One region of the Ruegeria sp. BE10 genome, then DNA from elsewhere that is predicted to be linked to it. Evidence: riboswitches for the same ligand, from Rfam matches in the RefSeq annotation. Region 1 holds a riboswitch; each other region holds the start of a gene.

The links. A riboswitch is a leader RNA that binds a small molecule or an ion and turns the genes downstream of it on or off. The one in region 1 is predicted to bind thiamine pyrophosphate.
Region 2: linked by a shared signal. The riboswitch ahead of thiC (phosphomethylpyrimidine synthase ThiC) and the one ahead of thiD (bifunctional hydroxymethylpyrimidine kinase/phosphomethylpyrimidine kinase) in region 1 are both predicted to bind thiamine pyrophosphate.
Region 3: linked by a shared signal. The riboswitch ahead of thiB (thiamine ABC transporter substrate binding subunit) and the one ahead of thiD (bifunctional hydroxymethylpyrimidine kinase/phosphomethylpyrimidine kinase) in region 1 are both predicted to bind thiamine pyrophosphate.

Annotation. Positions count from the first base shown of each region.
Region 1 covers NZ_JBQFTX010000005.1:78,307-86,147, forward strand. The annotation lists gene cysQ (3'(2'),5'-bisphosphate nucleotidase CysQ) at 1-340, opposite strand, end outside; gene ACR0M2_RS12715 (ABC transporter permease) at 463-1,284, shown strand; gene ACR0M2_RS12720 (alpha-ketoglutarate-dependent dioxygenase AlkB family protein) at 1,281-1,883, opposite strand; gene dnaK (molecular chaperone DnaK) at 2,096-4,003, shown strand; gene dnaJ (molecular chaperone DnaJ) at 4,078-5,232, shown strand; TPP riboswitch at 5,361-5,467, shown strand; gene thiD (bifunctional hydroxymethylpyrimidine kinase/phosphomethylpyrimidine kinase) at 5,511-6,314, shown strand; gene ACR0M2_RS12740 (FAD-dependent oxidoreductase) at 6,311-7,288, shown strand; gene thiS (sulfur carrier protein ThiS) at 7,272-7,466, shown strand; gene ACR0M2_RS12750 (thiazole synthase) at 7,469-7,841, shown strand, end outside.
Region 2 covers NZ_JBQFTX010000010.1:14,136-21,976, forward strand. The annotation lists gene ACR0M2_RS18375 (hypothetical protein) at 1-1,023, shown strand, start outside; gene ACR0M2_RS18380 (invasion associated locus B family protein) at 1,042-1,521, shown strand; gene thiC (phosphomethylpyrimidine synthase ThiC) at 1,583-3,373, opposite strand; TPP riboswitch at 3,482-3,601, opposite strand; gene ACR0M2_RS18390 (aminotransferase class V-fold PLP-dependent enzyme) at 4,280-5,401, shown strand; gene ACR0M2_RS18395 (isopenicillin N synthase family dioxygenase) at 5,618-6,574, opposite strand; gene ACR0M2_RS18400 (glutathione S-transferase) at 6,988-7,623, shown strand; gene ACR0M2_RS18405 (HAD-IIA family hydrolase) at 7,801-7,841, opposite strand, start outside.
Region 3 covers NZ_JBQFTX010000010.1:196,919-204,759, forward strand. The annotation lists gene ACR0M2_RS19160 (GDP-mannose 4,6-dehydratase) at 228-1,268, shown strand; TPP riboswitch at 1,519-1,623, shown strand; gene thiB (thiamine ABC transporter substrate binding subunit) at 1,656-2,636, shown strand; gene ACR0M2_RS19170 (ABC transporter permease family protein) at 2,612-4,159, shown strand; gene ACR0M2_RS19175 (thiamine ABC transporter ATP-binding protein) at 4,146-4,838, shown strand; gene speB (agmatinase) at 4,927-5,892, opposite strand; gene ACR0M2_RS19185 (TRAP transporter large permease) at 5,914-7,194, opposite strand; gene ACR0M2_RS19190 (TRAP transporter small permease) at 7,191-7,796, opposite strand.

The DNA of each region.
Region 1 (7,841 bases):
GGGTTGGAACGCCGTTTTCGACCAACGCAATATTCACCGTGAAATCGCCGCGCCGGTTGATGAATTCCTTGGTGCCGTCCAAAGGATCAACAATCAGGAATGTGTCACCCTTTTTTGAATGCGAGGCGGACTGTTCCTCGGTCACCAGCAGAATATCCGGGAAGGCATCGCGCAGACCGGCCGAAATCAAGGCATCGGCAGCTTCGTCTGCTTCGGTCACCGGGCTGGAATCGGATTTGACCTTTACGTCGAAATCATCCGAATTGTAGATCTCCATGATCTTGTCACCGGCTTCCAGGGCCAGCCGTCGAATGACGGGAATGAGGGCGTCGTAGGTCACAAAAAAGCTCCGTTCCTGTGATTTGTTGATCGAATAGCCTGACGGCCTTATGATGTGCCGGTTACGGAACGGCAAGAATTTCGTGACAGATTGCAGGCGAAAAAACGGGAAAGACGCTTCGGGTGTATTATTTCAAGCGAAACCAGTCCTTACTGGGCGGCGCGTTCACAACGGTCGAGCTGATTTTCCACGCCGTTGTTCGCAGCATACGGTCCCAGCATCACAACGCGGTCGTGGCCATAATCATCAACATCTTGCAGGTTCTGGCCCTAGTTTTGGTGTTATATACGATCCTGTCTTTCCTAGGACCACGTATTGCAAGAATCCGCGGCGAATTTGTCCTGTTTCTGCTGTCGGGCGTGTTTCTGTTCATCACCCATATCAAATCCGTCAGCGCGGTAGCGGGGGTCGGGACCGGCAACAACCCGATGATGCTGCATTCGCCTATGAACATGGTTGTCGTCCTGTTGGCCACCGCTTTTGGGGCGCTTTACACGCAGATTGTGACAATCATCGTGATCCTCTTTATTTACAGTGTAGCAGTCGCGCCAATTGAAATTCAGGAACCGGGCGGCGCTTTTGGCATGTTGATCCTGAGCTGGTTTGTTGGCTGCGCAATTGGCGTCGTCTTCATGGCTCTGCGACCGTGGTTTCCCACTTTTGTGACAGTCCTAACCAATATCTACCGGCGCTTGAACATGATCTTTTCGGGTAAAATGTTCGTGGCGAATGCGCTGGGCGGTGCCACGTTGGCCATGTTCACCTGGAACCCCCTGTTTCACCTCATCGATCAGTGCCGCGGTTTTCTTTTCCGCAATTATTTTCCTCGCAATACCAGCTGGGAATACGCGCTTTGGGTGGGGCTGATCCTGCTGCTGATCGGCTTGTTGGGAATTTTCTTTTCCCGTCAGCATGTGTCCCAAAGCTGGGAGGCGCGCCGCTAACCGGCCACACGCAGCGTCAGGTTGATCCGACCACCCTTGGGCAACAGTTTCGAAGACCCGAACCGGATGCGGTCGACGCCGTGATAGGTCAGCCGGGCGGGCCCGCCCATGATCACCACATCACCCGAATTCAGCCAGATGGATTCGGTCTTGCCGCCCCGTGTCTGGTTGCCGATGCGGAACAGGGCATCATCCCCCAGTGAGATCGACAGGACCGGCCAGGAAAAATCGGCCTCGTCCTTGTCTTGATGCAACCCCATCCGGGCCCCTTCGCCGTAGTAGTTGATCAAACAGCAATCAGGATCGCGATCCGCGCTGGCAAGGTCGCGCCAGATACCAAGAATCTGATCCGGGATCGCGGGCCAAACCGCGCCTTTGGGGTGTTGCGCCTGATATCGGTAACCCGTCTTGTCGGTGACCCAGCCCAGTGACCCGGCCGACGTCATACGCACGGACATTTCCTTACCCGAAGGCGTGACCGGCCGGAACAAAGGGGCCGATTTCAGAATCGGCCGCAGGCTGTCGATCAGCCGCTCCTGCGCGGGCCCGTCCAGCCAGGCTTTCCTGATATCAAAACCGCGTAAAAGCAGCCGCGCCATCCGAGAATCCCCGATCCTTGCAAAAACCTTGCCAAAAAGGCCACAGATTCCCGAAAACCTGCGTTTTACAACGCTTGCAGGCCTCTGATCCCGCCCTTATATACGCCGGGACGCGCGATGGTGTAGGGCTGTTGCGCACATCAGATCGGGGCCGGGTGCCATAACGGGTTCGGACCTCGGGACATCGCCTTGAAGAGAAAGGGATTGAACATATGGGAAAAGTAATCGGGATTGACCTCGGAACCACCAACTCGTGTGTGGCCATCATGGACGGCTCGCAGCCGAAGGTCATCGAAAACGCCGAAGGGGCGCGGACCACGCCCTCGATCGTCGCCTTCACCGAAGATGAGCGACTGGTCGGTCAGCCTGCAAAACGCCAGGCGGTCACCAACCCCGACAACACGATCTTTGGTGTTAAGCGTCTGATCGGTCGTCGTGTGGATGATGCAGAAGTCGAAAAAGACAAGAAAATGGTGCCGTACGCCATCGTCGATGGCGGCAATGGCGACGCGTGGGTTGAAGCCCGCGGTGAAAAGTACTCCCCAAGCCAGATCTCGGCCTTCACTCTGGGCAAGATGAAGGAAACCGCCGAGAGCTATCTGGGTGAGGAAGTCACGCAAGCCGTGATCACCGTTCCTGCATATTTCAACGACGCACAGCGTCAGGCCACCAAAGACGCCGGTAAAATCGCCGGTCTGGAAGTGCTGCGGATCATCAACGAACCGACAGCGGCTGCGCTGGCCTATGGTCTGGACAAAGAAGAAACTCAAACCATCGCGGTCTATGACCTTGGTGGCGGTACTTTCGACGTGACTATTCTGGAAATCGACGACGGCCTGTTCGAGGTCAAATCGACCAACGGTGACACCTTCCTGGGTGGTGAAGACTTTGACATGCGCATCGTCAACTACCTGGCGGATGAGTTCAAAAAGGAACACGGTGTCGACCTGTCGCAAGACAAGATGGCGCTGCAGCGTCTGAAAGAAGCTGCTGAGAAAGCCAAGATTGAGCTGTCTTCGACTTCGCAAACCGAAATCAACCAGCCGTTCATCTCGATGGGTTCGAACGGTCAGCCGCTGCACATGGTCATGAAACTGACCCGTGCCAAGCTGGAATCGCTGGTTTCGGACCTGATCAAAAAGTCGATGAAGCCCTGCCAGGCCGCTCTAAAAGACGCTGGTCTGTCGGCTGGCGACATTGACGAAGTTGTTCTGGTCGGTGGTATGACCCGGATGCCGAAAGTGATCGAAGAGGTCACCAAGTTTTTCGGGAAAGAGCCGCACAAGGGTGTGAACCCGGACGAAGTGGTTGCCATGGGCGCCGCCATCCAGGCCGGTGTTCTGCAGGGCGACGTCAAAGACGTTGTTCTGCTGGACGTGACCCCGCTGTCGCTGGGGATTGAGACGCTGGGTGGCGTGTTCACCCGCCTGATCGATCGCAACACCACGATCCCGACCAAAAAGTCTCAGGTCTTCTCGACCGCCGAGGACAACCAGAACGCCGTAACCATCCGCGTGTTCCAGGGTGAGCGTGAAATGGCTGCGGACAACAAGATCCTGGGTCAGTTCAACCTCGAAGATATCCCGCCTGCACCGCGCGGCATGCCTCAGATCGAGGTGACTTTTGATATCGACGCCAACGGCATTGTCTCGGTTTCGGCCAAGGACAAAGGCACGGGCAAAGAGCAGAAGATCACCATCCAGGCCTCGGGCGGTCTGTCGGATGAAGACATCGACAAGATGGTCAAGGACGCCGAAGAGAACGCGGAAGCCGACAAGGAACGCCGCGAGCTGGTAGACGCCAAGAACCAGGCGGAAAGCCTCATCCACTCGACCGAAAAGTCGATGGAAGAGCATGCCGACAAGGTCGACCCGACCACCATCGAAGCCATCGAGCTGGCAATTGCCGCGCTGAAGGACGAGCTGGAGACCGAGAATGCCGACAAGATCAAGTCGGGCATCCAGAACGTCACCGAAGCGGCCATGAAGCTGGGCGAAGCCATCTATAAGGCGCAAGCCGAAGAAGGTGAGGATGAGCCTGCGGCGGCAGATGCTGCGCCGGGTGAGGACGACATTGTTGACGCCGAGTTCGAAGATCTGGACGACGACAAGCGTAACTAACGGGTAACCGGGCCAATGTGGGCCGGTCCGGTTGCCGGGCCGGCCCAAATACGTTGAGGCTGAAGGAAATACTGATGTCAAAACGCGACTACTACGATGTGCTCGGCGTATCAAAGGGCGCATCAGCGGATGAAATCAAAAAGGGTTTTCGCAAGAAAGCCAAAGAGTTGCATCCCGATCGCAACAAAGACAACCCGGATGCCGAGTCGCAGTTCAAAGAAGCCAACGAGGCTTATGATGTTCTGCGCGACGCCGACAAAAAGGCCGCATATGACCGTTTCGGCCATGCCGCCTTTGAAAACGGTATGGGCGGCGGTGGTGGTCGTCCGGGCGGCGGCTTTGGTCAGGGTGATTTCTCCAGCGCATTCTCAGACGTGTTCGACGATCTGTTCGGCGATTTCATGGGCGGTCAGCGTGGCGGCCCCGGTGGCGGGCGCCGAGCGGCGCGCGGATCGGACCTGCGCTATAACCTGCGCGTGACGCTGGAAGAGGCGTTCGCGGGCCTGCAGAAAACCATCAGTGTTCCTGCCGCCGTGGCCTGTTCGGCCTGTGACGGATCGGGCGCAGAAGGCGGAGTGGAGCCAACCACCTGTCCAACCTGTTCGGGCATGGGCAAGGTGCGTGCACAGCAGGGTTTCTTTACCGTCGAACGATCCTGCCCGACCTGTTCGGGTCTGGGTCAGATCATCAAGAACCCCTGTAAAGCCTGTGGCGGTGCAGGCCGCGTGGAAAAAGAACGCGCTCTCTCCGTCAACATCCCCGCCGGTGTCGAGACCGGAACCCGCATCCGCCTGGCGGGTGAGGGTGAAGCTGGGATGCGCGGTGGCCCTCCGGGTGATCTGTATATCTTTGTCGAAGTGTCGGATCACAAGCTGTTCGAACGCGACAGCGTGAACCTGTATTGCCGCGTCCCTGTCAGCATGGCCAAGGCCGCGCTGGGCGGTTCGATCGAAGTGCCAACCATCGATGGTGGCCGCGGCCGCGTGCAAATACCAGCAGGCAGCCAATCGGGCCGTCAGATGCGCCTGCGCGGCAAAGGCATGCCCGCCCTGCGTGGCGGCGGTGTGGGTGACATGTTCATCGAACTGGCGGTGGAAACGCCGGTCAACCTGACCAGTCGCCAAAAAGAACTGCTGAAAGAGTTCGACGATTTGGGTGAGGATAACCACCCGGAATCAAAAAGCTTTTTCTCATCCGTCAAATCCTTTTGGGATGGGATGAAGGGCTAAGATCACTCCACCAAGTTGCCAAAAGGCCGATCCCCTTGGGTCGGCTTTTTTCGTTTTATAGGTCCAGTTTGTCCATGAACTTCGCGAAAATTGGCCCTTGAATCCTTTCGCATCCCCTGAGATTGTCGCGCCAACCGTTGGGGTGCCCTGATCAAGGGGCTGAGAGGCGTGAATGCGCTAACCCATCGAACCTGATCCGGGCAATACCGGCGTAGGGAACGGTCTACACACACAGACGTTTTCCATGCTGCGTTGCCCCCTGAAGATGGAGCAACGATATGGCGCATATTGCCCTGACAATTGCGGGCTCGGACAGTGGCGGTGGGGCCGGGATTCAGGCCGATCTCAAGGCGATGTCTGCGTTGGGCGTGTATGGGGCCAGCGTGATCACGGCGGTCACGGCGCAGAACACGCGGGCTGTGACCGCAGTGCACGGCATACCGCTCAACGTAGTGGCCGCTCAGATCGAGGCGGTGCTGACCGACCTGGATGTAGGCGCGATCAAGATCGGCATGCTTGCGACCCCTGAAATTATTCAAACCGTTGCCGAGACTATCGCTGGGTATGATGGCCCCGTCGTTCTGGACCCGGTGATGATCTCCAAATCTGGCGATGCCTTGCTGGCACAGGATGCGGTTCAGACCCTGCGTGATGTTCTTGTGCCCCAAGCGACCATGCTTACCCCGAACTTACCCGAGGCCGCTTGTTTGCTGGGCACCTCGGACGCCGAATCCCCCGATCAGATGATCGCGCAGGGGATGGCGCTGTGCGGGCTGGGGGCGCGGTCGGTATTGATGAAAGGCGGACATGGGCGCGGCGACGTTTGCCACGACGTCTTGCTTGATCCTTCGGGAGTTGTGGCAGAATTCACCGCCCCCCGGTGCGATACGCGCAACACGCATGGCACCGGTTGCACCCTGTCGTCTTCGATAGCAGCCGGGCTGGCGCGAGGGCTGGGCCTGACCGATGCGGTCGCGCAGGCGCATGAGTATCTGCAAGGGGCCATTGCTAAAGCTGACGGTCTGATGGTCGGACAAGGGCATGGCCCGGTTCATCATTTCCATCGGGTCTGGCCCGCGTGACGGTCTGGTCGGTCATAGGGGCCGGTGTGGCCGGGCTGGCCGTAGCCAGCGAGCTAGTGTTGCGCGGGGCCAAGGTTCAGATCTTTGATCCCAGTGGTCCACCTGGCCCGCATGGGTGTTCTTGGTGGGCTGGCGGTATGCTGGCCCCATGGTGCGAGTTTGAAAACGCCGAAGAACCGGTGTTGCGGCTGGGCAAGGCTGCGTTCGAGTGGTGGTCTACGCGTACTCGGGTGGAACAACGTGGCACGCTGGTTGTTGCCAACCCGCGTGATCTGCCGGATTTGCGTCGGTTCGCCCGTCGGACCGGGGGGTATACCGAGATTAGTCAGGCTGAAATTGCCAATTTAGAGCCTGATCTAACCAGTTTGACCAAAGGTCTGCATTTCACGGATGAGGCTCATCTGAACCCGCGACAGGCGCTGCGGGATCTGCACCGCCAATTGCTGGACCAAGGGGTAGTCTTCCACCGGAAACTGGCCCCGACCCAGCTGGAGAATGCAATCGATTGCCGCGGTCTGCACGGGCGTGAGGTTTTGCACGACCTGCGCGGCGTCAAGGGAGAGATGTTGGTGATCCGCTGCCCGGACGTGACCCTGACGCGACCTGTACGTCTACTGCATCCAAGGATGCCGCTGTACATCGTGCCGCGTGGGGATGGTGTCTACATGCTGGGCGCAACGATGATCGAAAGCGAAGACAGCAGCCGCATCACGGCCCGATCCATGCTGGAACTGCTCAGCGCCGCCTATGCGCTGAACCCCGCCTTTGGCGAGGCCGAGGTGCTTGAGATCGGTGTCGATCTGCGCCCGGCTTTTCCCGACAACCTGCCCCGCATCCGGCGGCTGGGGCATACGATTTATGCCAACGGACTGTACCGCCATGGCTATCTGCTGGCCCCAGCGCTGGCGCAGGGAGTGGCCGATCTGGCGTTGGACAACAAACATTCGGAGATGGTTGATGAAGATCGTGCTTAATGGTGAATCGCGCGAGGTGCGCGCCGAAATCCTCTCGGATCTGTTGGTCGAATGCGGGTTCTCTGGACGGGTAGCGACAGCTGTAAACGAAGACTTTGTGCCCTCGGGTCTGCGCATTGCTCAAAAGTTGACCGATGGCGACCGGGTTGAAGTCGTCGCGCCGATGCAGGGAGGCTGAGGATGAAAAGCTTTTATGGGACCCAACTTCCCAACTCATTGATGCTGGGCACGGCGCAGTACCCCAGCCCCGCCATTCTGGAACAGGCGTTTCGCGAGAGCGGCGCGGGTGTTGCCACAGTTTCCTTGCGCCGTGAATCCGGGGCTGGGCAGACCTTCTGGCAGATGATCCGCGAGCTGGGCGTGCTGATCTTGCCAAACACTGCTGGGTGCCACACGGTCAAAGAAGCCGTAACCACCGCCCATATGGCGCGTGAGGTGTTTGACACTAATTGGATCAAGCTGGAACTGATCGGCCACACTGACAGTTTGCAGCCAGATGTGTTTCAACTGGTCGAGGCCGCGCGCATACTGACCGAGGACGGGTTTCACGTAT
Region 2 (7,841 bases), on a different contig from region 1:
GGCAACATGCAGTCCGAGGCCGATGTCATCGCCGCAATCGAAAGCCTGTCGACTGCCGACTATGCCGCCGATGCCGTGGATGCGCTTTATGGCACCCGGGTATTTGCGGACACGCTGCACAATTGCGAACGGTTTACCGATTACCAGTTCGGGGATGACCCGCGCAATTGTGTCTGGTTCTCAGGCGGGCGGTCTTTTTATGACCGCGATCAGACCGGCATGTACGAAGAGTTGGACATCAACGACACCAACCTGTCGGCTGGTGTCCGTCTGCCGGTTGGGGATGAGCTATTCGCCGGGTTCGCGGTAGGCTATGACGAGATGAGCCTACGGAACGGGTCGAATTACAATGCAACGGGTGATCGGTTCAATCTGGGTGCCTCGCTGACCAAATACACCGGCGCGTGGGAGTTTGCAGCCCAGCTGTCGGCCGGTTGGTCAGACTATGATACGCTCAGCGCGGGCGGGATCAGTGGTGTGTTGCCCAACGGGCAAATCGTAAGCACCGTTGGTGTCAGCGAGATCAAGCACAAGATGAACCATCAGAACCTGCGTCTCAGCCTTGCTTATGACCACAGGTTCGCGGGCGGCAGTTCCTATCTGCGCCCTGAGGTAGCCGTTGATGCCACGCGTCTGGCAACCGAAAGCAATGGCGATGCAACCCTGGCGGGGGTCGTTCTGCAAGACGATAGCGAGATGATCTATTCGTTCACGCCTTCGCTGGAAATCGGAACCGAGCAAACCCTGAGTGCCTCGCAGAAGCTCCGCGCGAGTTTTCAGGTTGGTGCCATTCTCTCGTCAGATGATACCGTATCGGTCACCGCCGGGTTCAACGGAGCGAGCACCGCTGACGGTGGGTTTTCAAACACCAGCTTTGTCGGCGACGCGCATGGCTTGGTCTCGGCCCGGTTGGGGCTGTTTGCGCTGGATGACAGCAGCTTTGTCAATCTGAGCCTCGATCATTTGTTCGGAGACTCAACCAGGGCCCTGCAGGTAGGTCTTGGCCTTGGACTACAATTCTAATCGATGAGGGACAGCAGGATGAAAACTTGGATAAGCGCTTTGGGGGTCACATTGGGATTGGCAACTCCCCTTGCTGCGCAAGAAGGCGCAGCGCCGCCATGGTCGGTCAATTGCAGCAATCGGGCCGTTGGGTCCGAGTTGATCTGCGAAATGACCCAAAGCATCGTTTTGACCGAAAACAACCAAAGGCTTACGTCCATCGCATTTATAAAGGCTGCAGGTAAGGACGAGACTGAGACCGTGCTGACCCTGCCATTCGGTCTTTTGTTCTCGGAAGGGCTGGTTGCAAAGGTGGATGATGCCGAGGTCGCCCGTCTGGAGTTCCTAACATGCGAGGCACAAGGTTGTTTTGCCCGTTCGCCAGTTTCCCAGGAATGGATGTCTGCGATGCGGGCAGGCAATCAATTGCAGATCGACGCTAAAAACAGGGTCGGAGAGCCAATTTCATTTGGCTTCGATTTGACTGGGTTCAGCAAAGTATCCGATCTATTGCCCTGAGAGTAGTTTCCCTTCAATGCAAGAGCGTGCGGAGCCGAAAGGATCGGCTCCGCCGCGGTGTTTAGTCTTTCACGGGCATGTAAAGGTCGCCGCCTTCACGGAATTTGGCGGCCATGGCCTCCATCCCCTCTTTCTGCGCTTCAGTTCGAATGTCATGGCTGATCCGCATCGAGCAGAATTTCGGCCCGCACATTGAACAGAAATGCGCCACCTTATGCGCTTGTTTGGGCAGGGTTTGGTCGTGGAATTCCCGCGCCGTTTCCGGGTCCAGCGACAGGTTGAACTGATCTTCCCAGCGGAACTCGAACCGGGCGCGGGACAGCGCATCGTCACGACGTTGCGCGCCCGGCAGACCTTTGGCCAAATCAGCGGCGTGAGCGGCGATCTTATAAGTAATAACCCCAGTTTTCACATCATCCCGGTCCGGCAGCCCCAGATGTTCTTTAGGCGTGACATAGCAGAGCATCGCACAACCAAACCAGCCAATCATCGCAGCACCAATGCCGCTGGTGATGTGGTCATAGCCCGGCGCGATATCGGTGGTCAGGGGGCCAAGCGTGTAAAAGGGCGCCTCGTGGCAACACTCCAATTGCTTGTCCATGTTTTCTTTGATCTTGTGCATGGCTACGTGTCCGGGGCCTTCGATCATCACCTGACAATCCTTGGCCCACGCGATTTTGGTCAGCTCACCCAGCGTCTCAAGCTCGGCAAATTGTGCCTCGTCATTGGCGTCGGCGATAGAGCCGGGGCGCAGACCGTCGCCTAGGCTGAACGACACATCATAGGCCCGGCAGATGTCGCAGATTTCGTCGAAATGCTCATAGAGGAAGCTTTCCTTGTGGTGATGCAAGCACCACTTGGCCATGATCGACCCACCGCGCGACACAATACCGGTAACCCGTTTTACCGTCATCGGCACCATATGCAGGCGCACGCCTGCGTGGATGGTGAAATAGTCGACGCCTTGTTCGGCCTGTTCGATCAGCGTGTCACGGAACACTTCCCATGTCAGGTCCTCCGCAATGCCGTTGACCTTTTCCAGCGCTTGATACAACGGCACGGTGCCAATCGGCACCGGGCTGTTGCGGATGATCCATTCACGGGTGTTGTGGATGTTGCGGCCGGTCGACAGGTCCATGACGGTATCAGCACCCCAACGGATCGACCAGACCATTTTATCGACCTCTTCTTCCATCGAAGAGGTCACAGCCGAGGTACCCATATTGGCGTTGATCTTGACCAGGAAATTACGCCCGATGATCATCGGTTCGCTTTCTGGGTGGTTGATATTCGCAGGGATAATGGCGCGACCAGCGGCGACCTCGTCCCGCACGAATTCCGGGGTCACATAATCAGGGATGTTTGCACCCCAATCATTGCCTTCGCGCTGTTCAACGACAGCCTCGCGCAGTTGGTTTTCACGGATGGCGATGAATTCCATTTCCGGGGTGACGATGCCGGCGCGAGCATAGGCCAGTTGCGTCACAGCCTTTCCATCCTTGGCGCGCAGAGGGCGCGGGCGCACAGGGAACTCGGGCGTTAGCCGATCACCTTCGACAAAACCGTTGTCTTCCGGTTTGATCTCACGTCCATCATATTCTTCGACATCTGCTCGAGCCTCAATCCACTTGCGACGCAGCGGCGCCAGACCTTGCCGAATGTCCGTCATCACCTGCGGATCGGTATACGGCCCTGAACTGTCATACACGGGCAAGGGTGGCTCCCCCGCCGTGGGGTGGACCGAAATTTCACGCATTGGCACGCGCACATCCGGGTGCAATGTGCCGTTTACATAGATCTTGCGCGATGCGGGCAGCTCACCAGCGGTGATTTTGGGGTTGGGGACGTTCATGTTGGTGCTCCTCAAGCAGTTCAACTTAAAAAGACACCAGATGAGTTTTGGCTTGGGAAACGAGAAGGCAGACAGCCCCCTGTTCGGAGTGCGCTTGCCCGGTTTTGTGGCCTGCGCGCCCTAGCTTCCTACGCCAGTATCAACTGGGTCAGGTTCAAAGGGTCGCGTCGCCGGGCATTGCCCCGTCAGCCTCTCAGTCCCCTTGGTGGGACTCCCCTGCGTACAGGTGGTTTAGCTTGAGGTTCACGGCTCAAACAAGCACCAAAATTCATTTGTTTCAGACTTTCTCGAACAGCCGGGACCTTCCGTTCGGTGCAGCACGTCACCAGAAATACGGTCGCTATCTGATGCGCAGGCCGACCTATTCGACAGATACTCCGCAAATCGACGATAAGTTAAACGCTGCTATTTAACATAAGACGTATTATGGGAAGATTGCCTCTTTTGAAGGAGAATTGTCGGAGTACGTAAATAATGGGACTGAATTATTGAGACTCGTCTTCCCCATAATTCAACGACTTAAGATTCTCATGCATTTTGGTGGATTTCGCTGATTTGGACTTATCAAGCTTGTCTCAGACTGCAGCAATACGATCGTCGACTGCGACGCGCATTGGGAACTTCCGAGAGCGGACACAACTGGCAGACCGACAACTTCACAGCGTAAGGTTTTGTGTTGAACAATGTTGAGCGACTAAGTGCCCTGCCTGATCACTTCCGGCCCTTACCGGACTTTAGTCGGTCGTTCAGCATTCTGCAGTGCGGCTCGACATTGCGGACATTCGCTGCACGTGCGCAATCAGAAGATGGGTGAATTTACAGTTTGCGGACAATCCGGACTTTACTGCCGGTGATTTGAAGGTCAGCTTCCTATGCATTGGCAGATACTTAGTCTAGAATTGCCACATGCTGATTGGAACGCAAAACACGCTCTCAGAAGTGATCAATGCTAGAGGTGTTTTTACACCTCTTGGTGTTTCTCGATCCTCAAAAGAAGTCTGTGAAGCTGTTTCCGATGCTTTAGGGCGTCACTTCATTATGGATGATCTCCATGATGCAGTGGGTCGAGAAATTGCCGAAATGACCAATGCGAGCGCGGCCACTGTCGTACATTGCAGTGCGGCTGCGATTACATTGGCTGTAGCGGCCTCTATGACCGGTAGTTCCCCAGGCGCGATTAAACAGCTTCCCGATGCAAGCGGTCTCAAGAGCCGAGTCATTTTGCCTGCAAACCACGCAGTAAATTACGGTCATCCCATTGAGCAAGCTATCCGACTTGCAGGTGCGAAACCGGAGCTTGTGGGCGACAATTCGGCTTGCGGCATTGAGGACCTTGCTCACGCTTGTTCAAAACTGGATGCGTGTTGTTTAGTGCTTGTTTCCTCCAGACTTACTGGAGGCGAAATGCTGGATTTTCGAAAAGCAGTCTCTGCGGCCCATGAACATGATCTGCCAGTGGTGATTGATGGCGCGGCCCAGGATTTTCGCATTGAAGACTTGCTGGATACCGGAGCTGACGTGGTTCTCATTAGCGGCCAAAAATACTTAGCTGGCCCAACATCAGGTTTGGTTCTTGGAAAGCCCGATCTGGTTTCAGCAGTCAGAGCACAGGAAAAAGGAATAGGGCGCGGCATGAAGGCATCAAAGGAAGCTCTCCTCGGTGTCCTTACTGCTTTGAAGCTTCGCCAACAGCTTAACAAAGAGGCTTGGTCGTCAGAACAAAAGGAAAAGGTTGCCCGATTTGTCTCAGTAGCGAACACGATTGAAGGTATCACGGCCAAAGCGAATCCTGATCCTACAAATCTGCCATTTGATCGAGCGCATCTCTGCATTGCCAAATCGTCAGAATTTCCTGATGCGGCACAAATGGCAGCAGCTTTGAAAGCCGGTGAACCTTCGATCTGGATCATGGACCATTTAACCCACCAGTCGGAGATAGTGTTGGAGCTAGTCCAACTTACGCAAGAAGAAATCGACACAGTTCTGGATCGAATAAGAGAAGTAGTGTCCCAATATCAAAAATCCTAAAAGCTGACATTTACGCAACCTGCGGCATTGGTCAAATTGGGCTCAATACGGACCTCGGACCGAACGCAGTATCCGGACGGCAGACGTTACTCACATATACCGAAACAGCCCATTGAGGATTTTGATCTGAAGCCGCACAGCTGCGTCGCAGCAACTGCAATACGGACGTTCGTTTCATATCGGTCAGTGAAATGTCACTGCCAACGCAGCGTGCTTTTAGGTATCCGAATGGCCAACCTGATGTGCGTCGTAGCTTGCTTCCAGTTCTCCTCTCAGAAACTGTCCAAACTTCAGGGGATCGAATCTCGCAGCCCCTGTCCCAGGGAGCGGCGCGATTTCAGCAGAGACATGTGGGTCGAAGAAGAACGGTACGGAATAGCGCTGTTGTCCGGTCGCATTGATAACCCGGTGCGGGGTGGACAACAACTTTCCGTTGGAGAGTCGGTGCAGCATATCGCCTACATTGACCACCAAGGCATTGTCGATAGGCGGTGCATCCACCCAATGACCCTCAGGCGTCTGGACTTGCAAACCACCAACATTGTCCTGTGCGAGCAATGTCAGACATCCAAAGTCCTTGTGGGGTGCAGATCCGTAAAGATCACCCAAAGCCTGTGGCGGTTGTGGTGGATAGTGGAGTAGGCGCAGCCAAATCGTTGGCGTCTGGAAAGCACTGAGGATCGAACGATCCGCGGCGCCAATAGCGTCAAGGGCAAGACCCATGAGTTTGTAACCCAGTTTTGTCATCGCGTCGGCATAAGCCTCGCAGGCCTCTCGGAAACCTTCCAGAACGGGCCATTGATTTGGTCCGGACAGATAGACGGCAGGGTCGACCTCTGCATCCTCGCGCATCATCATGAACGATGCGGACTGATTGGGTTTAGTCACCTTGGCCACGTCAGAGTTCACGTCCGTGGAGGTGTTGATCGCGATGTAGCCACGATGACATTTATTTAGTGCAATTGCCTGTTTTTCGATCTCCGGCAGTGCATGAAATTCCGTCGAGGCGGCAAACACGGCAGCGCGCAAGTCAGGATCAACGCCGTGATTAACAACATAGCCAAATCCGGTTTTTCCATAGGCTTCGGCGAATTCCAAGGCGAGGTTGGACGTATCCTCTCCATTGATCAGCGGTGCAAGATCAAGCACCGGGATTTCAGTGAATTCAGTCATCTGAGGTCTCCAAAATTGTATTATTGGCTAAGTCACAAATGGAAGACCAGCTATCCGGCAAAACGTTTTCGGCGATGAGCGCTGTGGCGCTCTAAGACGACAAGATGGAGAAACTTGGGCATATGCTGCAAGCTATGACAGACTAATTCTTCGATCAATCCATAACCACCGCGACCGGCCCAGGGCCAATTTCTAAGATCTCGGGGACTTTCGCGTTACAACTTCACAAGACAAGTCACTTGTACTCAATTCCGCATATTCTCGTTCCGAATCTCCAAACCAGACGGCTACTGAGGCCGATGTTTGTGAAGCAATGGCCCTTCCGATAGTATCAGACAGCGTTCAAGCAGAATTACCAGTTGGAAAACGACGGGAGGTTTAACCACGCTGGTAGATTGGAGATATATCTTCGTATGACTCAATACCCTATCTTATGGTCGTTCCGTCGCTGCCCATACGCCATAAGGGCCCGTCTCGCATTGGCGAGTTCACGAGTCACAGTCGAGCTGCGCGAGATTCTTTTGCAGGACAAACCAGAGGCTTTCTTACAAACATCCCCGTCCGGAACAGTGCCCGCGCTTCGACTTCCAGACAAAGTAATAGATGAAAGCCTGGAAATCATGATTTGGGCGCTTCAACAAAATGATCCGCAGCGACTTTTGGATATGCCTCAAGAAGGTTGGGGCCTAATCGCGGCAAATGATGGTCCATTCAAGGATGCATTAGATCACATAAAATACGTCGTGCGGTATCCGGATTTAGACGTCCAAAAGGAGCGCAGGAAAGCGGCGAGCTACTTGCTCAACCTCGACGAGCGGTTAGTCGGGAGGGCCTGGCTTTTTGGAGATCGCCCCACTCTCGCCGATTTGGCGCTTCTACCGTTTGTTCGCCAGTTTGCGCATATAGACCGGGCGTGGTTTGACGCACAGGAGTGGCCGAATTTAGTGGCGTGGCTGGATCAATTCCTGGACAGTGAAGTATTTTTGCTGGTGATGCGAAAATACATAACTTGGTCAAAAGGTGATGCTCCGATTTGGTTCAACGGCTGAGCCCGACACGTCGCATCCAGCCCAATCCAGACTTTAGACCGGGGGGCGCTTTTCCGCGAGGGGGCAAAGCTGCCGTTGGTGCACAGCGCAGTATTGCCATGGTCAGCATGTTCGAAATGCGGGCTTGCAGGACATTCGATTTGAACGGGATAATTATCGAAAACGAATGCTCTAAACTCAAGGCCGGCCTACTACAAAGTTTGGCACTATCCCCGCCT
Region 3 (7,841 bases), on a different contig from region 1:
GATAGGTCCATTTTAAATGCGCGTCAATTATGCGCATGATTAATGCTGGCAACCTTTGGCGTCCGCTGCTGCCAATCCTATACAAAGGCAGATTATTGCTACGCGTCGCCCGGGTGGCGAAAGGGCACAGCAGAATACACCGTTTTCTGCGATAACTGTGGTGGAATCTTCCCTTGATCTCGCACTAAAAAGGCCCGAAATACCAAGTTTTTTACAAGGGCAACATTATGCAGAGCGTTCTCATCACCGGGTCAGCCGGTTTTATTGGCTTTCATCTGAGCAAGCTTCTGCTGGCCCAAGGGTACCACGTAGTGGGGTTGGACTCTCTGAACGATTATTATGATGTGTCGTTGAAAAAGGCCCGCCACGACATGCTGGCGCGCGAACCCAATGGTAAGAATTTTTCGCCCGTCATCGGCAAGGTCGAAACCCCCGGCCTGATGATGGAGCTGTTTGGGGAACATGGTTTTGACTATGTCATTCACCTCGCTGCCCAAGCTGGGGTGCGCTATTCGATCGAGAATCCGCGCTCGTATCTGGAAAGCAATGTGATAGGGACTTTCGAAATTCTGGAAGCGGCGCGGGCGCATCCGCCAAAACACATGCTGTTGGCTTCGACTTCTTCGGCCTTTGGCGCCAATACCGAGATGCCCTATAAGGAAACCCAACGCGCCGATCATCAGATGTCGTTCTACGCGGCCACCAAGAAATCGACCGAAAGCATGGCCCATTCCTATGCGCATCTGTTTGATTTGCCGATCACCATGTTCCGGTTTTTCACCGTCTATGGCCCTTGGGGTCGCCCGGACATGGCGCTGTTCAAATTCACCAAAGCGATCCTCGAGGGCAATGCGATCGACGTCTATAACCACGGTGACATGAAACGCGACTTTACCTATGTCGAAGATTTGGTTGAGGCGATCCGCCTTCTGATGGACGCCGTCCCTGTGCGCCGCGCAGACGGCAATGTTCCAGAAGGGGACAGTTTGTCACCGGTCGCCCCCCATCGAGTGGTGAATATCGGCAACAATGATGCGGTACAGCTGACCGCGTTTATTGAAGCCATCGAAACGGCCACTGGCATCAAGGCGAATAAAAACATGATGCCAATGCAGCCCGGTGACGTGCCCGCAACCTGGGCCGATGCATCGCTGCTCAGGGATTTGACCGGTTATCAACCAAGGACTTCGGTCGAAGATGGTGTGGCTGAGTTTGTTAAGTGGTACCGCGACTTTTATCGTCCCAACGCGGCTGGGACCGAAAGGTAAGATGGTTAGCCTTCAGGCCTAAAAGATTGGTGGCCGTCCTCTCAGTTTTGAGGTTCGGCCTCTGAAATTCTCAAGGGTAAAAACGCAAACCGTTCTAGTACCCGGAACGTAGTTCAAAACCTTTCCTACGGTGATTTTTCCACAGGGCGCTTATGTTGCGCATCTCTCAGTCCAACTGAACGAATGCCAATTTGAGCATCCAAAAAACACTTTAACCCGGTTGTCTTTTCGTCCGTTCCAACCTACTGACAACCTCACCTCGGGGTGCGTGGCCTGCCGCGCTGAGATGCCTTTGGCGAACCCGTAGAACCTGAACCGGCTAGAACCGGCGGAGGGAAAGGTAACGGTTTCATCCACCCTTGCCCTCTCGCCGCAATGGAGGATGACATGAAACATCTGATGATTGCTGCGGGACTTCTGAGCGCAACAGCGGCTGTCGCGGCCGACAAACCTCAGCTGACCGTTTACACCTATGACAGCTTTGTCTCGGACTGGGGTCCGGGCCCGAAAGTAGAAGAAGCTTTCGAAGCAGTATGCAACTGTGATCTGAACCTTGTGGGCGTCGAAGACGGCGCGGCGCTGTTGTCGCGTCTTCGGCTAGAGGGTGAAAACACGGACGCCGATGTGGTGCTTGGGCTGGACACCGGCCTGATCGCAGCGGCCAAGGAAACTGGCTTGTTTGCTCCCAATTCGGTCAGCGCCGATTATACCCTGCCGATTGAATGGTCAGATGACGTGTTCGCGCCTTATGACTGGGGCTATTTTGCTTTTGTCCATAACGCAGATGCGGCGGCACCTGCCAATTTCCGTGAACTGGCCGAGGGTGAAACAAAGATCATTATTCAAGACCCGCGCTCGTCCACTCCGGGTCTGGGGCTGCTGTTGTGGGTCAAAGCGTCTTATGGAGACGAAGCCCCCGAAATCTGGGCCGGGCTTGCCGACAATATCGTGACCGTGACCAAAGGTTGGTCCGAGGCGTATGGCCTGTTTCTTGAGGGTGAGGCGGACATGGTGCTCAGCTACACCACATCGCCTGCTTATCACTTGATCGCCGAGGATGACGCCAGCAAAGCAGCGGCCGCCTTTGATGAGGGCCACTATATGCAGGTTGAAGTTGCGGCGAAGCTGGCCGGTACCGATCAGCCCGAACTGGCGGATCAATTTCTGGAATTCATGGTTTCGGACACCTTCCAGCAGATCATCCCGACCACCAACTGGATGTATCCGGCAGTGACCCCTGCGGCTGGCCTGCCCGAAGGGTTTGACACGTTGATCACGCCTGAGAAATCCTTGCTGTATACCCCGGATGAAGCCGCCTCCGTGCGGGATCAGGCGCTTGCGGAATGGCTGGGCGCGCTCAGCCAGTAAGCCCTTGGCCGGGTGTTGGCGCAGCGGCACTGGTTGCTGCGCTGATATTGGGCACATTGGCCGCGGTAGCCCTGCGCGCTGATACAGCGGGTGGGTTGGGTCCGGCCGATTGGGCGGCGCTGCGCTTTACGCTGGTTCAGGCGGTGTTGTCTGCGCTGTTCAGTGCCGGGCTGGCTATTCCGGTCGCCCGGGCACTGGCGCGGCGTCGGTTTCGTGGACGGTCTGCCCTGATCGCCCTATTGGGCGCCCCCTTTATCCTGCCGGTCATCGTCGCGATCCTTGGGTTGTTGCAGGTTTTCGGACGTGCAGGCTGGATTTCAGATTTTTTAGGTCTGTTTGGTTTGCCGCCGCTGCGCATCTATGGGTTGCACGGGGTGGTTCTAGCCCATGTATTTTTCAACCTACCACTTGCCACGCGACTGATCCTGCAGGCGTGGCAGGAAATTCCGGCAGAAAGATTTCGGTTGGCCGCGCAATTGGGGTGCGACGGCTTTGCCATGTTCCGTCTGATCGAACTGCCAATGTTAAGGCGCATTCTGCCGGGTGTTCTGGCCGTGATCTTTGCGATTTGCCTGACTAGCTTTGCCGTCGCGTTGACTCTTGGCGGAGGGCCCCGCGCAACGACACTTGAACTCGCGATCTATCAATCCTTTACCTACGATTTCGACCTTGGCCGCGCGGCGTTGCTTTCTGCGGTGCAACTGGCTTTGACCGCTGCTGCCGCAATGGCTGCGCTGAAATTTTCGCGTGGTGAAGGGTTCGGCGCTGGATTGGATCGCGCTATACAACGATGGGATGGCGGCGCGCCCGCAATTGATGCGTGCTGGATCGGGCTCGCGGTAGCGTTTCTGCTTCTTCCTTTGGCTGCCGTGGCGATCTCTGGCCTATCTGGGTTGCTCGAAATGCCTGCCTTGGTGTTCCGTGCGGCGGTGATATCGGTTCTGGTTGCCACCGCCAGTACGATTGTTTTGTTGATGCTTGCACTGCCGATGGCCATGGCCGTTGCAACCGGTCGTCACGGGATTGTTGAGCTTAGCGGTATTCTGGGGCTGGCGGCTTCACCGTTGGTGATTGGCACCGGGCTGTTCATTCTGATCCGCCCCATCGCTAATCCAGTAACACTGGCATTGCCGGTAACCGCGCTGGTGAATGCCGTCATGGCCTTGCCCTTCGCGCTACGCATTCTGGTGCCGGCGGCCCGCGACGTGGTGGCGCGACACGGACGGCTTGCCCTGTCGCTGGACATGGACAAGAGAACATTCTTTGCCCGCGCCCTGTTGCCGCGCATGCGCCCACAGATCCGCTTTGCCACGGGTTTGTCAGCCGCGCTATCGATGGGAGATCTGGGAGTTATTGCCCTGTTCGCCGATCCACAGATCGCGACCTTGCCCTTGCAGATCTATCGGTTGATGGGGGCGTATCAGATGCAAGCAGCGGCCGGGGCAGCTCTGTTGCTGTTGTTGCTGTCGATGGGGGCATTCTGGCTATTGGATCGCGGAGGGCGGTTGCATGCTGAAACTTAAAGGCTGCGTAATCGAGAACGGAAAATTTTCGTTGCGTGCTGATTTTACCGTCGAGACCGGTGCCAGTGTAGCCATTATTGGGCCGTCTGGCGCGGGAAAGTCGACACTGCTTGAGGCGATTGCCGGGTTTCGTGACCTCAAACAGGGAAAGATATTCTGGGACGGAGACCTTATATCCAACCGCGCCCCTGGCAAGCGCCCTTTGGCGATGCTGTTTCAGGATGGCAATCTATTCCCACATCTGACGGTCGAACAGAATATCGCTTTGGGCTTGCGCCCGAATGGGCGGTTGACCGTTGATGAGCAATCTCAGGTCCAAACCGCACTAGATCGGGTTGCCCTGCCGGGTCTGGGTGATCGCAAGCCAGCCGAACTGTCTGGAGGTCAGCAAAGCCGGGTCGCATTAGCCCGGGTTCTTGTGCAGCGCCGTCAGATGTTGCTGCTGGACGAACCGTTTGCGGCGCTGGGGCCGGCACTGAAGGCTGAAATGCTTGATCTTGTGGCTGGGTTGCTGGCGGAAACCGGAACGACCCTGCTTATGGTCAGCCACGACCCGCAGGACGCGCGCCGCATTACCAGTCAGACGGTTCTTGTGTCTAACAAGCAGGCACATCCTCCTGCGCCGACCCGGGACCTTTTGGACAATCCACCGCCCAGCCTGCGCGACTATTTGGGGTAGGGACATTGGTTGGAAACCTGCGAAAGGAAACTCGCAGCCCGGCGCGTAGTTGAAAGGTTTCTGCACGCCGGACTGACAGGGAGGGACCTTATTTCCGGTTGTGGAAAATGAACCCGAGGAAGTTCAGCAGCAATTGCGCCGCAAGAATCTGTGTACTTTCGGTCTGGTCATAGGCAGGGGCGACCTCAACCAGATCAATGCCAACCACATTACCGCGTTTACTGAGTCCCTGAACGATTTCCAGGACATCATAGTACTGGAACCCGCCATGGCTGGGTGTTCCTGTTCCGGGCGCAATCGACGGGCAGAACGCGTCGATATCTATGGTGACGTAATAACGCGCACCTTCGGGGATACGATCCAAAACGCCCTCTGTTCCCAGTTTACGCACCTGTCGTACGGATAGGATATCTGAACCCCGCGCCCGCGCGTCGTCGTAACCTTCTTTCGCTGTTGAGGACACGTTGCGGATGCCCAGTTGGGTCATGCCCGAGACATATTCTTTTTCGATTGCCCGACGCATCGGGTTGCCGTGACCATCGGTGACGCCTTTGCGTTCGTCGACAAAGTCCAGATGCGCATCGATCTGGATCACGTGGATAGGTCCGTTCTTTGCGCAATCTTCTTCAAAGGCGCGGATGCACGGAATGTTGATCGAGTGATCTCCACCGATAGTCACCGGCAGAGCGCCCGCATCGAGGATTTTCTTCACACCGTATTCGATGTTGGCGTGGCTTTCCTCGGTCTTGGTATGGATGATGTCGGCATCGCCCAGATCGACAATGCGCACATCGCTGGCCAAATAGGTCGCGTCGTCTTCGTGGTCATAGGCACCGGCGTGGCCAAAGCTGAACAGGGTTGACGCTTCGCGCACAGCGCGCGGCCCAAACCGGGCACCGGATCGAAACTGACACCCGAAATCGAAAGGTGCACCAAGGACGGCGACATCAGCGTCGATCTTATCCCAATTCTCGACATAAGGTTTCTTGCCAAAGGTCGCGATGCCGACAAAAGGCAGGTTCAGACGACCAGATTCATAGCCATGACCCGACATGATTTCTCCGTTTCTTATGGGTTATCGGTACGCCAATTCCGGTAGGAACAGCGCGATTTGAGGGAAAGCCATCAGCAGCCCGGTGACAACCAAAAGGATGATCAGAAAGGGCGGCACGCCGCGGACCACCTCGACAAAGGGGCGGCGGAATACAGCGATGGCGGTGAACAGGTTGCAGCCAAAGGGGGGTGTGGCGGCGCCGATGGCGACTTGCAGTGTGATCAGAACGCCAACCAGTACCGGGTCTAACCCACTGGCCTTGATCATCGGCGCAAAGATCGGAACTAGGATCAGGATCACCACGATCGAGTCAACGAACATGCAGCCGAGGAAGAAGGCCACGTTGATCGCCAGCAACACCATAAGCGGGCTGGCTTGTTCCAGCCCCAGCGCTGCGATGATAGTCTGCGGCACTTGGGCAAAGCTAAGTGTCCAGCTAAAGGCGGCTCCGGCGGCAATCAGGATAAACACGACGGACGTGATGGCCCCTGTGGACAGGGCAATATCGAACAGGTCTCCAACCTTGATCGAGCGAAAGATCACAACCTCGAGGATGACAGCATAAAGCACGCAGATTGCCGCCGCTTCGGTGGGTGAGAACACGCCGCCATAGATGCCTCCGACGATGATCGCCGGAAATCCCATCGGCCACAGGGCTTTGCGCAACGCGGTAAAGCGCTGTCCCCACCCCTCGCGAGGCAGAACTGGGATATCGTGACGGTAAGCGTACACCATGCAATAGGCCGAGAATAACACTACGATCAGCAACCCGGGCAAGATGCCCGCGATGAAAAGCTGCGAAATCGACGTCCCCGAGACCACGCCATAGATGATCATGCCGATGGATGGCGGGATCAGATAGGCCAGATCAGCGGCATTTACGATCAACCCGATCGAAAAGCTGTCGCTATAGCCAGATTTCAGCATCCGCGGCCGCATCGCACCGCCAATGGCCACCACCGTCGCCTGGGTCGATCCGCACACCGCACCGAACAAGGCGCAGGCCGAGGTGACGGAAATTGCCAGGCCGCCTTTGATATGGCCCATGAAACTCATCACAAGATCGATAAGCCGGTTGGCGGAATGTCCTCGCGTGATGATATCAGCGGCCAAAATGAACATCGGCACCGCGATCAGCGCAGCCGGCTTCACGCCCCCGATCATCTGCTGGATCAGGATTTGCATGTTCATTTCAGGGAAATAGACGAGAAACCCCAGCACAGCCGCCGAAATCAGCGGCATTTTCATCGGAAAGCCTGCAAGAAGCAGAACAATCATGACGACTAGCATCAACTCGGTCATTTGTTTGCCTCCGTGGATTCTTCGTAGCGCTGGATTGCGGCTGCGGTTTCAGGGTCTTCGTAGCTGTCGACTTCGAGGTAGGAGACGTAGACTTCTTCCTCGGCGAAGTTCAGATTGCGGATCGCTGTTAGCAGGTACTGAAAGGACGTCAGGGTCAGTCCAATCACCACCCAGACGTAAGTCAGGTAGAGCGGCAATTGCAGTGCTGGGGTGATCCGGCCCCGTGACGCGACTTTCTGGACGTACTCCAGCGCGTACCAGGCCAGAACCGCCATCACTAAGGCAGTGGTCGCTGCGATCACGACCATCAGGCCCTTGCGCAGTTTGATCGGCAGCGCGTCATAGATTGCGGACATGCGGATATGGATGCCTTTGCGGGTGGCGTAGCCCAGCCCCATGAAGGTGACGATGACGATCAGGAACTCGTTCAGTTCCTCGGAAAAGTAGATGGACTGGTTGAACACGTACCGGCCAAAGACATTGGCAATAGTGTTCACGGCCATCAGGATGATCCCCCAGCCCAGGATCCAGACTTCGATCCGTCCGATGACGGCGTCAATCTTTCCCAAAAAGCCGAAAGGAGTGGAAGTCGTGGTCTGCATGATGTCCCCCCTTTTTTGAAAGCCTCACGCGCAAAGCGCGTGAGG